One region of the Williamsia sp. Y853 genome, then DNA from elsewhere that is predicted to be linked to it. Evidence: riboswitches for the same ligand, from Rfam matches in the RefSeq annotation. Region 1 holds a riboswitch; each other region holds the start of a gene.
What was found. Region 1 has a riboswitch for S-adenosylmethionine ahead of AC1TPF_RS21345 (aminotransferase class V-fold PLP-dependent enzyme). Riboswitches for the same ligand answer to the same signal wherever they lie in the genome.
Positions count from the first base shown of each region.

Region 2: it holds a riboswitch for S-adenosylmethionine, as region 1 does, so the genes downstream of both, AC1TPF_RS06695 (aminotransferase class V-fold PLP-dependent enzyme) here and AC1TPF_RS21345 (aminotransferase class V-fold PLP-dependent enzyme) in region 1, are expected to answer to the same signal.
Region 3: it holds a riboswitch for S-adenosylmethionine, as region 1 does, so the genes downstream of both, AC1TPF_RS15735 (LLM class flavin-dependent oxidoreductase) here and AC1TPF_RS21345 (aminotransferase class V-fold PLP-dependent enzyme) in region 1, are expected to answer to the same signal.
Region 4: it holds a riboswitch for S-adenosylmethionine, as region 1 does, so the genes downstream of both, AC1TPF_RS13005 (bifunctional o-acetylhomoserine/o-acetylserine sulfhydrylase) here and AC1TPF_RS21345 (aminotransferase class V-fold PLP-dependent enzyme) in region 1, are expected to answer to the same signal.

Region 1 covers NZ_JBXCJC010000004.1:172,381-175,582, forward strand. The annotation lists gene AC1TPF_RS21340 (ABC transporter substrate-binding protein) at 1-1,360, opposite strand, end outside; SAM riboswitch class IV at 1,474-1,591, opposite strand; SAM riboswitch class IV at 1,782-1,894, shown strand; gene AC1TPF_RS21345 (aminotransferase class V-fold PLP-dependent enzyme) at 1,982-3,181, shown strand; gene AC1TPF_RS21350 (PP2C family protein-serine/threonine phosphatase) at 3,178-3,202, opposite strand, start outside.
Region 2 covers NZ_JBXCJC010000001.1:1,413,666-1,416,867, forward strand. The annotation lists gene AC1TPF_RS06685 (O-succinylhomoserine sulfhydrylase) at 1-1,134, shown strand, start outside; gene AC1TPF_RS06690 (DedA family protein) at 1,181-1,822, shown strand; SAM riboswitch class IV at 1,890-2,005, shown strand; gene AC1TPF_RS06695 (aminotransferase class V-fold PLP-dependent enzyme) at 2,037-2,849, shown strand; gene AC1TPF_RS06700 (hypothetical protein) at 2,846-3,202, shown strand, end outside.
Region 3 covers NZ_JBXCJC010000002.1:810,236-813,437, reverse strand. The annotation lists gene AC1TPF_RS15745 (VOC family protein) at 1-207, opposite strand, end outside; gene AC1TPF_RS15740 (MarR family winged helix-turn-helix transcriptional regulator) at 343-807, shown strand; SAM riboswitch class I at 1,314-1,408, shown strand; gene AC1TPF_RS15735 (LLM class flavin-dependent oxidoreductase) at 1,441-2,508, shown strand; gene AC1TPF_RS15730 (LLM class flavin-dependent oxidoreductase) at 2,593-3,202, shown strand, end outside.
Region 4 covers NZ_JBXCJC010000002.1:217,657-220,858, reverse strand. The annotation lists gene metX (homoserine O-acetyltransferase MetX) at 1-390, opposite strand, end outside; gene AC1TPF_RS13005 (bifunctional o-acetylhomoserine/o-acetylserine sulfhydrylase) at 365-1,681, opposite strand; SAM riboswitch class IV at 1,738-1,847, opposite strand; gene AC1TPF_RS13000 (cutinase family protein) at 2,046-3,202, shown strand, end outside.

The DNA of each region.
Region 1 (3,202 bases):
CGTAGCCGTTGGTGAAAAGGGCGGTGTAGTAGTCGTCGATGGTGGTGTTCTTGATCTGGTAGTCGACACCGATCTTCTTGGCGGACGACTGCACCTGCTCGAGCAGGGTGTCGCGTTGTTCGCGAGCGTATTCCTTGAGGAAGGGATGCACGACGGTCAGACGCTTTCCGTCCTTGGTGCGGTAGCCGTCGCCGTCGCGTGCGGTCCAGCCGGCTTCGTCGAGAAGCTGATTGGCTTTGTCCTCGTCGTAGACGTACGCCGACTCACTGGCCTTGTTGTAGCCGACCGTGGCGGGGCTCAAGGTGTTCTTCGCGGGCTGGAAGACGCCGAAGTAGAGCTTGTCGACGATGGTGTCCCAGTCGATTCCGGCCCGGAAGGCTTCGCGGACCTTGATGTCGGAGAAGACGCCGGCCTGTGTGTTGGGGTAGTAGTTGTAGTTTCCGCCCGGAGCCTGGACCGTCTCGACGGAATAGCCGGGTGTGTCCTTGAGCGCGCTGACGTTGACCGGCGGGACGCTGGCAATCGCATCGACCTGATTGCTGGTCAAAGCGCCGTAGCGAGAGGAGTCTTCGGGGATCTCCTGGATGCTGATGGCTGCCAGGTGTGCCTTGCCGGAGTGGTCGGCGTTGCCCGGACCCCAGTTGTAGGCCTCGTTGCGGGTGTAGTCGATGCCCTTGTTCGGGGTGTAGCCGGCTTCACTGACAAACGGCCCGGTGCCGACGATCTTGCTGCACAGGGCATCTGTTCCCTGAGTCAGGGTGGAGGGGGCCTCGATGCCGAGGTATGCCGAGGCCGCGGAGGGAAGGAAGGCCGAATTCGGCTCGGAGAAGGTGACTTCCACGTGCGTCGGGTCGATGACGTTGGTGCCGGCGTAGGTGGCGATGGTGTTGGCCGCGAGTTGGGACTTGGTGTTGGGGTCGACGATGTGGTCGAGGTTGGCCTTGACTGCGTTGCCGTCGAACTTTTCTCCGTTGGAGAAGGTGACGTCGTCGCGGAGGGTGAAGGAGTAGGTGAGCTGGTCGGGGGACACGCTCCACTCGGTGGCGAGCCAGGGGTCGAGGCTGCCGTCGGTGTTGAGGGCGACAAGAGAGTCGAGGATCGGGCGGGAGAAGAAGCCGGCGACGTCGGCAGGGCTCTGATGGGGGTCGATGCAGCCGCCGGGACTGCTGTTGATGGCAAACCGAAGGGTGCCGCCGTCGACGGGATCACCGGTGGCCGTCGCGGAATTATTGCTGTCGCCGGAGCCACAGGCGCTGGCGACAAGTCCGACCGTGAGAGCCGTAAGAATCGTGGCCTTGCTCAGATGACCCGGTCCGGGATGCACCCGTCTCAATCGGCCGGCAGCAGGTGTTCGGGACATCGGTTTTCTCCTCGTGAATGCAATGGGCGTGGCAGGTGCTCAGGATTCGATCGCGTGGTGCGTTGAACAAGGTCATCAAGCTTCCGGAAATCTCTTCGGGCTCGCTTGCGTGAACCCCGCGCTTGCCCCATGCCGGTGAAGGCTGGGGCCGTGTCTGTCATCCAGGGCACCCCGCCGCGGTGGAGGGTTGCCGACCAGCAAGCTGGAACTTGGCGCTGATACTCGTTGACACAGGGCAGTTGTTGTCCACCAAGCGAATCCGGGCATCATGTGGGTATGCCCGGGCAGGGGATTTCAACTGTTGGACAGAACCATACTCACGCTCCTGCGGAAATCCGATGGATGCGCGGAGTTCCGATCGCCGAGAAGTTAAAGCACATGGGTATGGACGACGCCGTAAAAGTCTGTTAGCGTCGGCGTCGGTCACGAGTACCAGCGAATAGCCCCGGCTTGCTGGTCAGCAACCCTCCATCGCGGCGGGGTGCTCCGGGTGAAGACCTGGCCTGTTCGAACCCGAACAGGCAAGCGCGGACCCCCCACGTCCGAGTTCCGAACTGCTCCATCGGCAGGTTCGAAACTTGGTGCGTGCGGAATCCCTGACACCGGAAGCTGGTGTGAGATATGAGCACTGCAACACTGAATCGAACCCTGAATGCTCTTGCAGCGATAGAAGGTTCGGACACCCAGGCGCCATTGCGGGATGGCTCGACCACGCGATACGTCAACTTCGACTACGCGGCGAGTGCACCGGCGTTGTGCAGCGTGGTCGAGAGAATCACACAATTGCTTCCGACCTACTCGAGCGTGCATCGGGGCGCGGGCTACGCATCGCAGGTCACGACGCAGGCGTACGAGACCGCCCGTGAGCAGGTCGCGGACTTTGTCGGTGCCGGCGAGCAGCACTGCCTGATCTTTACGCGGAACACCACCGATTCGCTGAACCTCCTGGCCCGCTGTGTGCCGGGAAAGGTCGTCGTCCTCGATCTGGAACATCATTCAAATCTGTTGCCGTGGAGTGACGTTCACGTGGTCCGTGCCGCGAATACGCTGGCCGCGACGATCGTTCGCGTGGAGACCGCACTGATAGAGACCGGTGCGGCGTTGCTGGCGGTCACCGGTGCTTCCAACGTCACCGGCGAGATCTTGCCGATCGGTGAACTGGCAGATCTTGCGCACCGCAACGGCGCTCGGATCGCTGTCGACGGAGCGCAGTTGGTTCCGCACCGCAGGGTGGACATCACTGCAGGCGGCATCGACTACCTGGCCTTTTCAGGACACAAGACCTACGCGCCTTTCGGGGCCGGAGTGCTTGTCGGACTGCGGGATTGGCTGGATGCGGCCGACCCGTACCTCGCAGGCGGCGGTGCCGTACTCAATGTCACCGAGCAGGACGTGAAGTGGGCGCCCGCGCCTGCCCGTCATGAAGGCGGTTCGCCCAACGTCCTGGGTGCGGCTGCGCTCGCGGCGGCCTGCGTCGAGATCGAATCCCTCGGGGAGGCTGTTGTTTCCCATGAAACGTCACTCACCGACCGGTTGCGCAATGGTCTGGCGGAGATCCCGGGCGTGCATGCCCTGAAGATCTTCACCGACAGCACCGATGCCGTTGGCGTTGTCAGCTTTGTCGTCGACGGGCATCGGGCATCTGAGGTGGCAGCCCATCTCTCGGCCGAACACGGCATCGGGGTGCGCGATGGACGATTCTGCGCCCACCCGCTTCTGGACCGTCTGGGCCACGGCTCAGGGGCTGTACGCGCCAGCCTCGGCCTCGGTTCGACCTCCGAGGACGTCGACCTTCTGCTCGCCGCCCTCCGAACCCTCTAGACCCCGGGGTGGGGGACACTC
Region 2 (3,202 bases), on a different contig from region 1:
CGGTCCGGTTTCGAGGAGACCTCCGAGGCCATGTACCTGACCTCCGGGTACGTCTATTCGTCTGCAGCTGCGGCCGAGCGGGCCTTCACCGGCGAAGAACAGCGATTCGTCTACTCCCGCTACGGCAACCCGACTGTGGCCATGTTCCAGGAGCGGCTCCGTCAGCTCGAGGGTGCCGAGGCGTGTTTCGCCACCGCCAGTGGCATGGCGGCGGTCTTCGTGGCGCTCGGTGCGCTGCTCAAGACGGGTGACCGGCTGGTGGCTGCGCGCAGCCTGTTCGGTTCGTGCTTTGTCGTGTGCAACGAGATCCTTCCCCGCTGGGGCATCGAAACCGTCTTTGTCGACGGAGAAGACATCGAACAGTGGGAACAGGCACTGTCGAAGCCGACTGACGCGGTGTTCTTCGAGACCCCGTCGAACCCGATGCAGACCTTGGTCGATGTGGAGCGCGTCTGCGAACTCGCCCACGCCGCCGGTGCAAAGGTTGTGCTGGACAACGTCTTTGCGACCCCGCTCCTGCAGAGCGGCCTCGAGCTCGGTGCCGACGTGATCGTGTATTCGGGTACCAAACACATCGACGGCCAGGGCCGGGTGATGGGCGGGGCAGTGCTCGGAACCAAGGAGTACATCGACGGTCCGGTGCAGACCCTGATGCGGCACACCGGTCCGGCGCTGAGCCCCTTCAACGCCTGGACGTTGCTCAAGGGACTCGAAACCATGCGGTTGCGGGTGGATCATTCGACCGCCGCGGCATTGCGCATCGCCGAATTCCTGGAAGCCGATCCGCGGGTTGCGCGGGTGAGATATCCGTTCCTGCAGTCACATCCGCAGCATGATCTGGCGAAGAAGCAGATGTCCGGTGGTGGCACCGTGGTGACGTTCGAACTCGCCGACACGGACTCGGCATCCGGAAAGGCGCGCGCGTTCGAGCTGCTCGACGGTCTGCAGATCATTGACATCTCGAACAACCTCGGGGACTCGAAGTCGTTGATCACGCACCCGGCCACCACCACCCACCGGGCGATGGGACCCGAGGGCCGGGCCGCGATCGGGCTGTCCGATTCGCTGGTCAGGCTGTCGGTCGGGCTCGAAGGTGTGGATGATTTGTTGAAGGACCTGGACCAGGCCCTGTAGCGGGAGTCGGACGACGCCACCTGAGGTCGTCACCGGAGATCGGAGGGTGGGCATTTTTCACTCGCTGGCCGATTGGGTCATCTCGATCGTGCAGTCGACGCCGCCGTGGGCGGTGTACCTCGTGGTCTTCATCGTCATCTACTGCGAGGCGGCCGCGCTCCTCGGCCTGATCATGCCCGGTGAGACAGTCCTGCTTGCCGGTGGCGTGGCAGCCGCCGTCGGCCAGACCAACATCGTGTGGCTGATAGTCGGTGCCTGCATTGCGGCGGTACTCGGTGACTGGACGGGCTATTCCATGGGCCGCAGATCCGGCGGCCGCATCACCGAAACCCGCTTCGGTGGGTGGGTTGGGCGAGAACGCTGGCAAAAGGCCGAGGAACTCATCCGCCACGGCGGGGTCGCCACCGTGATCGGGGCGCGCTGGATCGGATACGTCCGCACAGTCACCCCGTTTGTGGCCGGGATGAGCAAGATGCCGACGCGTCAATATTTGCTTGCGAATGTCGCGGGCGGCGTCGTCTGGGTGAGCGCGGTGTGCATCATCGGCTATGCGGTCGGCGAGACGGTCGGGGCAACGCTGATGTTTTATCTGGCGGTTAGTGCGGGCGTACTCATGTCCGTCTATTTCTTCTTTCGCTGGTGGCGACACCGGAGTAGGTCACAAAAGTCCTCTGCCAGCGCGGAATAACATTCACGCCGCGTTTTAAAGGTTTGTCATTTGACAGGGAAATCAATGGCGCTGCAATGTGGTTATCGGTGATGAGTGCCAGCGACAAGCCCCGGCTTGCTGGCCGGCAACCCTCCATTCGCGGCGGGGTGCTCCGGGTGACAACCTGGCCGCTGTCTGTTCGGACGGCGGCAAGCGCGGACTCCGGCGGAGTCCTGATCCGAAGGGGATGCGGGTGACAAGCTCCTCCACCAGTGATCTCAGGGAAGACATCGCCCGGTTCGTGAAGGCGCGTCCGACCGATCGAGTTCTGTTCGCGTCCGAACTTGCCGAGGCCGTTGCGCTGGTCGCCGGTGTTGCACCAGGTGACGTCCTGACACTCGATCTGACGGCCGACCTCGCGGCCACCACGTCTGAAGGCGCTGACCGTGTGATGCCGGCGCAGATTGATCTGAGGACCACCCTCGCCGCGGTGGACAGTGAACTCGAACGTCGACCGGCCGCACTCCTGATCGTCCCCGCGGTGGCCGAGGCCACCGGCGAAGTTCTGCCGTTGCCCGCCCTGGCAGCGATCGCACACCGACGCGGCGCGCGACTGCTGGTCGACGGCAGCGAGATCGTCCCCCGGCGGGCCGTGAATCTGACCAGCCATGGAATCGACTACCTCGTGTTGTCCGGCCGGTCCATGGCCGGCCCGGCTGTGGTTGTTGGGCGCGGCGACTGGCTCGCAGACGCCCGGGCCGACGTCGACGACATCAGCACCGGTCATTCCCCGGCCCGGGCGTTGGCCGACCTCGGCTACGAGTGGGTCGGCCTCCACGAGCAGGCGTTGTCGGAGTGGCTCGACGCCCAGGCGGCCCGGCTTCCCGGTAACCGCCGGCTCCAGTTGTGGCCCGATGCCCGGGACAGGGTGGGAATCGCCTCGCTCACCGTTGCGGGCCGTTCCGAACCCGTAATCATCCGCTGGGGTGCCGGCACCAGCATCGATGAGCTTGCCCGGCAACTGAACTCACTCACCGAGAATGTTTTCGAGCAGGAGAAGTCATGACCGAGATCAGTAGTGCCACCACCCCGCGGACGCGCCCCGAACTGCTGGTTGCCATCGACGGTGACGACCATCCGATCGCCTGGAGCGGGCGCCGTCCGGCCGATGCGCGGAGTTCGGCGGTCCGTCGGATCCGCCAGCCGGACTTGCGCGGCGGCATCAAGGAGCGGGCTGCGTTGCGCGCCGGATGGCAGGACCTCGGTGAGGATCCCGCTGACCTGCTGGTGGCGTTGGAGATAGACGTGGTGATCGCCGAAGACGCGGCCACCGCTCGGGCCGAGCTCCTCCGGCTGGGGGAGTCGCGATTCGGCGACACCGTGCGCTATGTCGGCACCGCCAACGGACTCCTGACGCTG
Region 3 (3,202 bases), on a different contig from region 1:
GATGAGTTCGGTCAGCGGGAATTCGAGTAGGTCCTGGTAGAAGCGAACGGTGCGTTCGACGTCGCTGCTGACCAGTGCGGTGTGGTGCAGACCGCGAGCAGAGGAGGCCGGCCGGGATTCGGCGGGTATCAGGTGTTCGGCGCGGATCGCCTCACGCTTGCCCGCATATTCCTGCAGGCGCTTCTCGTCGATGTCGGCGGTGCTCATGGCCGGTCCTTCCGTGCGGGGGTCTTCATCCAGTGTGCGCTTCGTGTGGGCAGAGGTAAATGGTTGCGTGCTCAACTACTTCGGTAGCGTACCGCAACTGGTTGCCTTGTCAACTACTTTGGCTATGCTCTAGTCGTGGAATCAACACAGTGGCTCAGCGAGGACGAGCAGCGGACGTGGCGCGCGTACCTGGATGCGACCCGGTTGCTGCTGCGGACGCTCGATCAGCAGCTCGCCAGGGATGCGGGTTTGTCGTTCACCGACTTCGAATTGCTGGTCATCTTGTCCGAGGCGCCGCAGCACCGACTGCGCATGCGGGATCTGGCTGATGCGATCACGACCACGAGAAGTGGCGCCACCAGGGCAATCGGCCGTCTGGTCGACGCCGGATGGGTGCTTCGCGTCGAATGCGAAGACGACAAACGCGGCATGATGGCGGAATTGACCGACGCCGGGATGCAGAAGCTGGCGTCGGCGAGCCCCGGACATGTCGCCGAGGTCAGGCGAAACATGTTCGACCTGCTCAGTCCGCGCGACGTTGCCGTGTTGGGGCGAGCATTCGCCGACACACGCGAACACCTGCTGCAGGCGCCCGAGTAGACGGCCGGTTCGATCGACAAGTCATCCCGGCTGCGGTGTGGCGGTGAAAAGTCATTGCGGGTACAAGCATCTTGCCGAACCTCTTGTACTCCCGGGCGCCGACCGGTCCTCGCTGATGGCAGATCGGGAGATCGCGTTTGTTCTGTTTGGCGTCGCAGCCCCCAGGATCATCGAAGACGAGGGCAACAAGCCATAGCGGGTCCGGCGACCTGGGCGCACGATTCCGATGGCCATCAAAAGATGGCGTGGGGTTTGAACCTGACTGAATCTAACCGTTCCACGGCGGGTGGTCATGACGCGTCGTGCCGGACGGCCTGCGATCACCGCGCACCGACCGGATCGCCCTGGAGGCTGTTGTGCTGCGGCAATGCTTCAGAAAGTCCATCGGTCCGTTCGCCGGAAAGGGCTGAACATCCCTGATGGCGGGACCAACGTGACTCACACTGTCTGTCGGGCAAGTTGATTCATCGTTTGACGCGTTATGGGCACCGGCTTACTGTGCACAAGGATCATCAAGAGCGATTGAGAGACCCGGCTCGCTGACGTCGCAGCAACCCCCCGCCTCGGCGGGTGCGGGTGCTACTGCCGGGACCGATGAAGGTTGTGTGCCATGCCGTCAGTTCAGGAGTCCGGGTGAAGTTTCTGTTGATCAGTCTGATCACCCACACGCCTCACCCGTTGTCCGGCGAGACCGTGACCCCGGCGGAGCGGTTTCGAGAAGTGATCGACAACGCGGTTCTCGCAGAGGAATTGGGCTTCGACGGTTTCGGGGTGGGCGAGCGGCACGAGAGGCCGTTCATCTCCTCGTCGCCACCGGTTGTGCTCAGTAACATCGCCGCACGGACTTCGACCATCGCGCTGTTCACCGCGGTGACAACGCTCAGTCTGCTCGATCCGGTTCGCGCCTTCGAGGACTACTCGACCCTCGACAACCTCTCCGGTGGCCGACTGCAACTGATGATCGGCAAGGGCAACGGCGCCGCGCAGGCCAAGCTGTTCCACGTCACCGAGGCCGACCAGTGGGAGCGCAACCGGGAAGGCTACGAACTCTTCCGACGGTTGTGGGAGGACGACACGGTCACCTGGACGGGCAAGTACCGGCCGTCGTTGACCGACGCCGAGGCCCTGCCCCGCCCGCTGCAGAAGAAGATTCGCGTCTGGCACGGCAGCGCCACCAGCCGTGAATCAGTCGATCTGGCAGCATTTTACGGAGATCCGCTGTTCTCGGCCAACGTCACCAATCCGATCGAACCCTATGCCGAATTGATCGACCACTACCGAGCGCGGTGGGCGGCATACGGGCACGATCCGGCGGATGCTCTCGTGGGTGCGGGATCGGCCGGGTACTACGCCACCAAGAACTCGCAGGATGCGATCGACACATACCGCCCGATCTTCGACGCCACCTTGGCGAGAATCGGGTCATTCGGTCTGCCGCTGGTGTTTCCGACCCTCGAGGACGCCATCGAACGAAGCTCACTTCTGCTCGGGAGCCCGCAGCAGGTGATCGACAAAGTGTTGCGATATCACGAGAAGTTCGGTCATGAGGTCATGCATCTGCACGCTGACGCCAGCGGCCTCACAGACTCCCAGCATCGCGACTCGCTCGAACTCTTCCAGTCCGAGATCGCACCGGTGCTCAGACGTGAGATCCCGAGCCGCCCGATCTCCACTCCCGTCGCGTTGGAGGCTCTGACATGACCGCTTCGACCCGGCTCCCGCCGTCGATGCGTATCGGTCGGCGCATCTTCGCGCACTTCATCTGACACATCGAAAAGGACAAACATGCCAGTAGAGTTCCTGGGGATCGCTGCCACGAATGACGGCACCGAGATCCACCCTCGTACCACCGCCGGCTCCTTCGACAGGGAGTACACGCTCAAACTCGCTCGTGCACACGAGGATTTCGGATGGGACCGGATCCTGTTCGCCTATGGTGCCGGTGCTCCTGAACCTGCGGCGGCCGCCTCATACATCGCGAGCAATCTCGAACGCATCGAGATCCTGCTGGCACACCGTCCCAATGTCTCGTACCCGACATTCGCCGCCAAAACCTTCGCAACACTCGACCAGATCTCCGCGGGACGGGTGACGGTGCACTTCATCACCGGCGGCAACGACAGCGAACAGCAGCGGGAGGGTGACTTCCTGTCGAAAGACCAGCGGTACGAACGCACCCGGGAGTACATCCAGATCGTCAAGAAGGTGTGGACCAGCCGGGAACCGTTCGACCACAACGGCACCTACTACCGGTTCAACGACTTCGTCTCCGATGTCTTCCCGGTTGCGCAGCCTCGGCCCGACATCTCCTTCGGCGGGTCGTCGTCGGCGGCCTATGCGGTCGGCGGCGCGGAGGCAGATATCTACGCGCTGTGGGGTGAACCCCTCGAAAACA
Region 4 (3,202 bases), on a different contig from region 1:
CAGTGATGCAGGGCCGGTGGAACCGCCGCATCCACCGAGGACATTCGCCGAGACGACACACCACTCGTCGGTGTCGACTGCGGCGCCCGGACCGATCAGCCCGTCCCACCAACCGGGGGCGGGCTGATCGGGACCGGCGGGTCCGGTTGCGTGGGAGTCGCCGGTCAGGGCATGCAGAGCCAGAACTACGTTGTCGCGGGTGGGCGAGAGTGTGCCCCAGCGCTGAAACGCCAGGGTCACATTCTCGATCTGTCCACCGTTGTCCAGCGAAATCGGGCCGACCGGCACACTGGTCAGCTGCCCATCGGGCAGGGATTCCCAGTCCGGATGGATTCGTGGTGGCGTGTGCGGGTCGATACTCACCTCACTTGGCCGCAGCGAAGCCTGCATCGAGGTCGGCGAGGATGTCGACGACGTTCTCGATGCCGACAGCCAACCGGACCAGGCCGGGGGTCACGCCTGCGGCCAGCTGCTCTTCAGCGATCAGCTGGGAGTGGGTGGTCGAGGCGGGATGGATGACCAGCGAGCGCACATCACCGATGTTGGCGACATGGCTGTGCAGGACCAGTGCGTCGACGAACTTCTTGCCCGCGTCCACGCCGCCGACGATCTCGAAGCCGATGATCGCGCCCTGGCCGCGCGGAGCCAATTCCTGGCCTCGCTTGTACCAGCGCGAGGATTCGAGTCCGGCGTAGGCCACCGACTCCACCTGCGGGTGCTCTTCCAGGTACTTGGCCACCGCCTGGGCGTTCGACACGTGGCGTTCGATCCGCAGGCTGAGTGTTTCCAGGCCCTGGGCGATGAGGAACGCGTTGAACGGCGAGATGGCGGCACCGGTGTCGCGCAACCACTGCACGCGGGCCTTGAGGGCGTAGGCCGGAGCACCGAGGTCGGCAAAGATCGCACCGTGGTAGCTCGGGTCCGGGGTGGTGAATCCGGGGAACAGGTCTACACCGTCACGCTGGCCCCGCCAATCGAAGGTGCCGCCGTCGACGATCACGCCGCCGATCGCGGTGCCATGTCCACCAAGGTATTTCGTGGCCGAATGCACCACGATGTCGGCGCCGTGCTCCAGCGGGTTGATCAGGTACGGGGTGGCGACGGTGTTGTCGACGATCAATGGCAGGCCGGCCTCGTGGGCGACGGCGGAGATGCCGGGGAGATCGAGGATCTCGTTGTTCGGGTTCGAGATCGTCTCACCGAACAGCGCCCGGGTGTTGGGCTGGATGGCCGCGCGCCAGCTGTCGAGGTCTTCGGGATCTTCGACGAAGCTGACCTGGATTCCGAGCTTGGGCAGCGTGTAGTGGAAGAGGTTGTACGTACCGCCGTACAGTCGCGGGCTCGACACCACGTGACCGCCGTTTTCGACGATGTTCAGGATCGAGTAGGTCTCGGCGGCCTGACCCGACGCGACGAGCAGAGCCGCCACGCCACCTTCGAGGGCTGCGATTCGCTGCTCGACGGCGTCCTGGGTGGGGTTCATGATGCGCGTGTAGATGTTGCCGGGCTCGGCCAGACCGAAGAGGTTGGCGGCGTGCTCGGTGTCGCGGAACGTGTACGACGTTGTCTGGTAAATCGGCAGGGCACGGGCAGAGGTTGCCGAATCAGGGCTCTGGCCAACATGGACCTGTTTGGTTTCAAAGCTCCAGTTGTCAGCCGGATTGACGTCGGTGTCAGACATGTAGGACTTCTCTTTCATGGTCGGTAGACATCCAATTAGAGGGTCCGACCTTTCGGACCCCGCGCTTGCCGCGGCGAACCGCAACCTGGTCGTCACCCGGAGCACCCCACCGCGGTTGGAGGGTTGCCGGTCAGCTAGCCGGGGCTTGTCGCTGACACTCAGGACCTGGCCAAAAGGATATAACACGCGGTTCCTGTTCAAAAAAGCGTTCAGCGCACGGAGATTCTGCGATTCGCCACCAGCCGGATGCCCCTGTACTACGTTCATGCGATTGGCCATTGTCAATGTCCACCGTAACTTTGGTGAACTGCCTCGAAATGCTTGAGGCCGTCGGTGATTCGAAACAACTGGGGCTGCTGTGGGTGTGAGGACGAAGCCTGATCGCGCTGTTCCGAAACCGGCCGGCCGACGGGTGGCGGCGCTGGCATCCGGAGCGGCTGCGGTCGCGCTGCCCGTGTTGACCTTCCTCGGGAGTGCTCCAGGGCTCGCGGCCCAGGCGCAGGCGTACGACTGTGGTGACGGCGTCGTGTTCGTGGTGGCCGGAACCGACGATCCGAACTTCCTGCACACCATAGGGGTGGAGACCCGCTACAGCGCCCGGGGCTACGTGATCAAACGCGTCGACTATCCGGGGACCTTCTGGCCACTCGGTGCACAGAGTTACGACGAGAACATCGACATCGGACAAGCCGCGCTCACCCAGGATGTGGCGACCTATCAGGCCAACTGCCCGGGCAACCCGGCCGTCATCGCCGGCTATTCGCAGGGGGCCCGGATCGCAGGCGATGTACTGGCCGACATCGCGGCAGGCAAGGCCGACGGCGTGACCTCGGTCGGAGTGTCGGGCGAGCTCTATTCCGACCCTCGGCGACGCGGCACAAACGACGGTGCCGGAGCCGAGGTCAACCTCATCAATGCGTATCCGGGTGCGATGCTCGATGGTTCGCGCGACGGCGACTTCGGCGACATGCCGGTGTATTCGGTCTGCATCGATGGTGACCCGGTCTGTGACATACCCGACCCGCGGCGAGATCCGATCGGGGCATTGGACGCGTTGCTGGGCTTCTGGGTCAAGCACCACAACTATGGCGACATCATGACGGCAGGCCCGGGGGTGGCTGTGGGCACCGACGGGATCACCGTCATCGAGGGTCCCGACGGTGCCACGGTGATCTTCATCGCCGCCGATCCCTCACTCACCACTGTGCTGGCGCAGGTCGGACTGCCCAATCTGCTGCGCCCGGTGATTCTGGATTTCCCCTATGCCGAACCGGAGGTCATCCGGCCGATCTCCCGCGCGATCATGGGCTTGCTGCCTGCGCTCCCGCAGCTCGGGCATGGTGCGTATCTGACCGACCTGTACACGGTCCGGGACGCGCTGTCCGGTGACCCGGCCGCGTGGGCCGCGATTCTCGGGAGCGCGGTCAGCATCGTCAAATATCCGGTGAACTTCGTTCGGGACTGGGTTGCGGTGATCGATGCCGTACTCGACCACCGTGACCCGGATCTCGGGTTCATCGC